Regions from separate parts of the Citricoccus sp. GCM10030269 genome, predicted to be linked through region 1. Evidence: predicted binding sites of a transcription regulator. Region 1 holds the regulator's gene; the other holds the start of a gene.
What was found. The regulator LexA, encoded in region 1, represses DNA repair genes until DNA is damaged. The targets are predictions, from matches to a motif close to TCGAACANNTGTTCGA.
Positions count from the first base shown of each region.

Region 1 (3,406 bases):
GTCAGGGGGACACCACCCTCAGCGCCTTGGTGCGGCAGTTCGCCGAGGAGAGGGACACCTGCCTGTTCGGGACGATGAGCCTGTGGCAGGGAGTCGACGTGCCGGGCGACGCGTGTCGCCTGGTGGTCATCGACCGGATTCCGTTTCCGCGGCCCGACGATCCGCTGGCCACGGCGCGGTCCCGTGACATCAGCCGTCACGGTGGAAACGGATTCATGGCCGTCTCGGCCACTCACGCCGCCGTCCGCCTGGCCCAGGGAGCCGGCCGGCTCATTCGGACCGGAACCGACCGCGGTGTGGTTGCCGTGCTGGACTCCCGGCTGGCGAGTGAACGGTACGGTTCGTTCCTGCGTTCGACCCTGCCCGAGTTCTGGCCGACCACCGATCCCGCCGTGGTGCGCGGGGTGCTGTCACGACTCCACAAGGCCGGCGACTGACGCCGTCAGGAGTGATCAGGACTGCAGCACCTCGAGGGCCTCGACGGTGCGGATGGCCCGCCATTCGAGACCCTGAGCCGGGCTCCACGCGGGCCAATCCACGGTCCAGCCCCCGTCGGGCCGCTGGCCGGACGCCAGTCGGTAACGATCAGCCACGAGGGCATCGCGGGGCAGCAGTCTCTCGGGCAGATCTGAGGGATAGGGAACCTGCCAGGGGTTGTGCAGCAGGTCCAGTGGCAGGATCTTCTCGTCCGCAGCTCCGCCCTCGACGGGAAGGGCTCCGTCCGTCTCCAGCCGTGCACGGAGTGAATCCAGCACGGGGCGGGACAGCGACGGATCCGCCGCGAGATAGCGCAATGCGTACTTGGACTCGTACGCCGGCAGACTCCCGCTCGTGGAGAGACGATGACGGCACCAGTCCGCCGCTGCGGCTGACCAGCCGCCCGTGAAACCGGTCAAGAGCGCGGCCGCGGCAAAACCGAAGGTCAGGTGGGAGCCTCCGGGGGCAGCGGTCACCCACGGTGCGTGTGGCCATTCCAAGGACGGGGTCGTCACGAAGGGGATGGACCCGTCCTGTTCGGCGATGGAGGCCGCCCACTCGAGGCCGGCTCTGACCCACGGATGATCGACGAGCCCCCATCCCGCCATCAGGTCCAGTGCCGCCAGCGTCGAGAGGGGTTCACTGCGCGGAGAGCGCACGTCCGGCTCCAGCGCATGGCCGAACCCGCCGTCGGGATTCCGATGGGCCCCCAAGGCGGCCAGGACGCCCTCGTGACCGCCGCCGTGCAAGAGGAGTTCGATCCGACGCCGCTCCAGGAGCCGGCCGTGGGTGAACACGAACTCCTCGGCGTCCGCGACGCGGATTCCCGACGGAAAAGGACGGAGATTCACTGGCGTCAGAGGGCTCGCAGGACGGTGACGACCTTGCCCATCACGGTGGCGTCATCTCCGAGGATCGGCTCATACGCAGAGTTCTGCGGGAGCAGCCACGTGTGACCGTCACGCTGGCGGAAGGTCTTCACGGTCGCCTCGTCGTCCAGAAGTGCGGCCACGATGTCCCCGTTCTGTGCGTTCTTCTGCTGCCGCACCACGACCCAGTCGCCGTCGCAGATCGCCGCGTCCACCATGGAATCGCCCGAGACCTTCAGCATGAACAGTTCGCCCTCACCGGTGAGCTGGCGGGGGAGCGACATGACGTCCTCCACCTGCTGGTCGGCCAGGATCGGTCCACCGGCGGCGATCCGGCCCACGAGCGGAACGGGCACGGCATCGCCCTCGGAGGCGCCGGTGTGCAGGGTGGCCACGGTCGCGGTGTGGTCAGCAGCAGGTGACTCCAACGGCTGAAGGTCCGCGTTCAGCGCCACACCGTTCTCGTCAAGCAGCACCTCCATGGCGCGCGGGCGTCCCGGATCTTTGCGCAGGTATCCCATCCGCTCCAACTGACCGAGCTGGTGGGTGACCGAGGACAGTGAGGCCAAGCCGGCGGCATCGCCGATCTCTCGCATGGACGGCGGATAGCCGTGTTCGGAGATGGCTGTGCGGATGGAGGCGAGAATCGTCCGCTGGCGTGCCGTCAGGGGGCGGACGCTCGGCTCGTGCGGGGATGCCGGTTCGGGAGAGGCGTTCCGGGGGGCCATACGACCATCCGTTCTTATCGTGTCCGTCGGGCTTGGTGGAGTGCTTCTGACGGTACCGGAGTCGGATCGTCGATTCAAAGATATGTTCGAATTTTTCTTGGCGTGTTTCGAACAGGCGTGCTAGACATGAACACAGAGCACTCGAACACACGTTCTAGGTGGCCCGATCGCCGGGCGGAAAGGCAGAAGAGCATGAGCACTGCAGCATCAGCATCGACCAGCACCGCCGGCTTCACCGGATTCCACCTGAATCGCCGTGGCCGCCTTCTCTTCCTCGGCATCCCCGTGCTCCTCGTGGCCGCACTTGCAGCAGCTGCGGCCGTCTTCTTCGGCGCCAACAGCATGGCGCCCGCGGCGGCCTCGGACGGCGCGGGCGGTACCGCGGTCGAGTCGGTGACCGTGAACTACGGGGACACGTTGTGGACGATCGCCGGGCGAACGGCACCGGAGGCACCCCGGAACGAGACCATTCTGCGCATCGGTGAGTTGAACGACCTCAACGGATCCGAGCTCCAGCCCGGACAGGTGCTGTTCGTGCCGGTGTCGTCTGCGGCCAACTAGAATGGGTCGGTGAGTTATTCGGACGCCCCCTCCACGCCAGATGCCCTGGCCGCACTACCGTTGCGAGAGAACCTGCGCGGACTGAGTCCCTACGGTGCTCCGCAGTTGGATGTGCCCGTCACGTTGAACACCAACGAGAACACCCATCCGGTGCCGGACGAGGTCGTGGCGGCCATCCGTGATTCCGTCACCCAAGCTGCATCCAGCCTCAATCGCTATCCGGACCGAGAGTTCACCGGACTGCGCCAGCGGTTGGCCGAATATCTGGGGTACGGGCTGACCGAGAACCACGTCTGGGCAGCCAATGGTTCCAACGAGATCCTCCAGCAGTTGCTGCAGGCGTTCGGCGGCCCGGGGCGCACGGTGATGAGCTTTCCCCCCACCTACTCGATGTATCCCTTGCTCGCCGCGGGGACGGACACCTCGTATCTGTCTGGGCTGCGCGGACCGGGATTCTCGCTGACGGCCGAATCGGCTGCGGCTCAGGTGGCGGAGCGTGAGCCGAATCTTGTCTTGCTGTGTTCGCCCAACAACCCGACCGGCACAGCCTTGGGCCTGGACGTCGTCGAGGCGGTCTACGCCGCCACCGAGTCATTCAAAGGCATGGTCATCGTGGACGAGGCCTACGCGGAATTCGCCCTGGCTGGAACCGAATCAGCGCTGTCACTGCTGCCGGGACGGCCGCGCTTGGTGGTCACCCGCACCATGTCCAAGGCATTCGCCCTGGCTGGAGCCCGCTTGGGTTACCTCGCCGCCGCCCCCGAGGTCTCC
Region 1 is NZ_JBHTCV010000005.1:841,544-844,949, reverse strand. It holds gene ACFQQD_RS11040 (ATP-dependent DNA helicase) at 1-437, shown strand, start outside; gene ACFQQD_RS11035 (hypothetical protein) at 453-1,328, opposite strand; gene lexA (transcriptional repressor LexA) at 1,334-2,074, opposite strand; gene ACFQQD_RS11025 (LysM peptidoglycan-binding domain-containing protein) at 2,267-2,635, shown strand; gene ACFQQD_RS11020 (histidinol-phosphate transaminase) at 2,645-3,406, shown strand, end outside.

Region 2 (3,406 bases), 380 kb from region 1:
TTGCCACTGAGGAGCCGCAGACGTTGAACACGACGATGTTGGGCCAGCAGGTGGCGATCCAGGCGGTGCCGGTGCGGTGGACCTGGGAGTACGGGGATGGGTCGGAGCCGGTGTCGAATCCGTTCCCGGGTGGCCCGCAGAGGGAGTTCAACCAAGAAACCACGACCAGTCATGTGTATGAGGACACCGGGACGTTTCCGGTGTCGTTATCGACGGCGTATCGGGGTCAGTTCTCGGTCAATGATGGTCCGTGGATTGCTATTCCGGGCATGGCGACGGTGGCCAGTGAGCCGGCTTCGGCGGATATTTGGCGCTCGAAGTCCAAGAATGTGGCCGAGGATTGTGATGCCAACCCGGAGGGGTGGGCGTGCGGGGACCCCTTCGAGGCCAACTGAGCCCAGGAACTCTAGCCGGATGTGCGGCAGACTAGGTCCATGTGCGGACGGTATGTGATGGCTCGGGCCATCGGAGACCTGGTGGCCGATTCCGGAGCGATGGAGCCTGACGAGGAATTCGCGCTGCCGCCGAACTGGAATGTCGCACCCACTGCGGACGTCGCTGTAGTGTTGGAGCGTGCGGGTGAAACGGACACTCGCCGGGAAATCCATGTGGCCCGTTGGGGATTGGTGCCGCCGTGGGCCAAGGACGTTTCGATGGGAGCGCGGGCGTTCAATGCCCGCTCCGAGACGGTGGTTGAGAAGCCCACGTTCCGCTCTGCGATCAAGGCGCGGCGCTGTGCAGTCCCTGCAGACGGATACTACGAGTGGCTGAAGCCCGACGCCGGCGCCCCCAAGACCACGAAGAAGCGGCCCTTCTACATCCACCCGCACAACGGCTCGCCCATCTACTTCGCTGGCCTCTACGAATGGTGGAAGGATGCGTCGGTCCCGGAGGGCGATCCTCATCGGTGGTTGTTGAGTTGCACGATCCTCACGGGCCCATCACCGGACGCCGCCGTCGTAGAGTCGGCCAGTGTGCAGGGCATGACCGAAGCTGGGCGAGCAACTCTGGAGCAGTTGGGTCAGCTGCACGACCGCTTCCCTCTGCCCATGAACCCCGAGACCATGGACGCATGGCTGAAACCGGAGAAGCTCTCGTCCGCGGAAGCGGCCCAGGCCCTAGTGGAGCGCGTGCTCGATCAGGGTTACTCGACGGCATCAGAGTGGACGCTGGACGAGGTTGACCCCGCCGTGGGAAACGTGCGCAACAACGGTCCCGAGTTGATTGAACCCATGCAGTCGTTGCTCTGAGGGTTCCGACACTGGCCTGTCTGGCGGCCTTGTACCTCCCTTTTTCTGCACCACTTCTGCACCCCCGGTCTTATCGTGTCCGGTCCCTTTCGTAGCCTCACTCTTGGTACTAGAACACATGTTCGAATACCATGGCGGGGTACGGCCAGCCTTCCCTCCAAGGCCGTTTCACTTCCCACCGCCATACCGGGCAGCCCGGTTTCAGGCTCGTCGTTCCTTCCCAGACGGCAACGAGCAGGAAGCCGGAACACGCTGAATCCGGACATCCGCCGGCCTGTGCCGGTGGGTGAAACACGGCATGAGAAGGCACGACGAGAACAGGGCAGGAATCACGTCTCATGGGAATCTTCACGCAATCGGTCACCGTCGGATGCACGACCGCGGGGGTACCGCTACACCTGGATTGGAACGGGCGTAGCTATGTGCTGGCTGCCGAACCGGTGCGCTGGTACGAGCGTCGGAAATGGTGGATGGAGGAACACCGGGCTGAACGGGGCCGCGGCGCCGGGCTGGTGGACCATGAAGTCTGGCGAGTCCAGGTGCGACTGGAGAAAGCCCGCAATGCACCCCTACTGACTTTGGACCTCTCACACCACATCGATTCCGGCCGTTGGCGACTGGTCCGGATCTACGATGGCGCCTCCGTGCGCCTGAAAGAGAGCGCTTGATGGTCGCTACGTCGGCAGTTTCCGGTGCTGCCTCTGGCACCCGGAGATCAGGCTTCCCGCACCTGCATGTGGCCAGTGCTTTCAGCTCTCACTACGGGGTGTCCTGGCCCGCTGAACTCGCGGCGGCTGCCGCTGCGGACGGTGCGGAAGTGCTGGCCTGCACTGATCGCGATGGCCTCTACGGCACGGCCAAGCACGTCGCTGCCTGCCTGGAGCAGGGCGTGGACCCAGTGATCGGGGTGGATCTGTCGGTGGCCTGGGAGGACGACGTCGGCGGTTCCCCGTCCTCCCCGCGGCGCTCTGGCGCGGTGCCCACCAACCCGGCCGGTCGGGTGGTCGTGCTGGCCAGGGGCGGAACCGGAGGCACCGGCTACCGTGCTCTGGTGCGGCTCATCTCGGCCGCCCACGCCCACACCACGGGTGGCTCGGCGGGGGGATCTCCCTATGTCACCGTGACCGAGCTGGCGCAGTGGTCCGCCGGTCGGCACCACGGTGCGCCGCCGGAACTGTTCGTGCTGCTGGGACCGGGGTCCGACGTCGGGCAGTTGATGGCAGCGCGCAAGTACACGGCCGGCCGGACTCTGCTCCGCCGCTGGAAATCAGCGTTGCCCGCCGGTGCTCTGCGGGTGGAGGTGGCCTGCCACCTGTCCCCGCCGGGGGAGAAGCTGTCCACACCGCACGCCGTGAAGATGCTGCGGGCTGCGGGAGACAACAGGGTGCCGGCGGTGCTGACGAACGCGGTGCGCTATGCGGCCCCGGATGGGGCCGCCACTGCTGATGTTCTTGATGCAGCACGGGCTCTGAGCTCTCTGGAGACTCTCGGCGACCTACAGCCCAATGGGCAGGGCTGGCTGAAATCTGCTGGGGCCATGTATGAGATCGCCCGCGAGATCTGCCGTGCCGCGAATGGGGGAGGCAGCACGGCCGAAGGGGCGAAGGCTCTGCTGGATGCGACCCACGATCTCGCCGATCTCTGCCGTATGGATCCGGGGCCGGATCTGGGCTGGATGCGGCCCACCGTGCCGGAAGCCTCGGTCATCGGCATTGATGGTGACCCCGTGACCGAACTGCGCCAGCGTTCTCTGGCCGGGGCCGGGGCGCGATTCCCGGACCTCTACAGCGGAACCCGGTTTGCGTCGTCGCCGGCGGGCCAGGAGCTGGAGAACCGGCTGGAACACGAGCTGGGGATCATCAACCGTCTCGGTTTCGCCAGCTACTTCCTCACCGTGGCTGAGGTGGTGCGGATGATCGAAGGTCTGGGAGTGCGGGTTTCGGCGCGAGGCTCTGGAGCGTCATCCCTGGTCAACCACCTGTTGCGGATTTCCAACGTGGACCCGGTGCGGCACGAGCTGATCTTCGAGAGGTTCCTCTCCAACGATCGCTCCACCCTGCCGGACATCGATATCGACGTGGAGTCCGCCCGCCGGCACGAGGTCTATCGCGCGATGTTCGAGAGATTCGGGGCGGAGCGCACCACGCTGATGAGCA
Region 2 is NZ_JBHTCV010000005.1:458,377-461,782, reverse strand. It holds gene ACFQQD_RS09260 (PKD domain-containing protein) at 1-395, shown strand, start outside; gene ACFQQD_RS09255 (SOS response-associated peptidase) at 435-1,250, shown strand; gene ACFQQD_RS09250 (DUF6504 family protein) at 1,589-1,918, shown strand; gene ACFQQD_RS09245 (DNA polymerase III subunit alpha) at 1,918-3,406, shown strand, end outside.
Region 2: the regulator LexA is predicted to act here: its motif matches at 1,361-1,376, upstream of ACFQQD_RS09250 (DUF6504 family protein).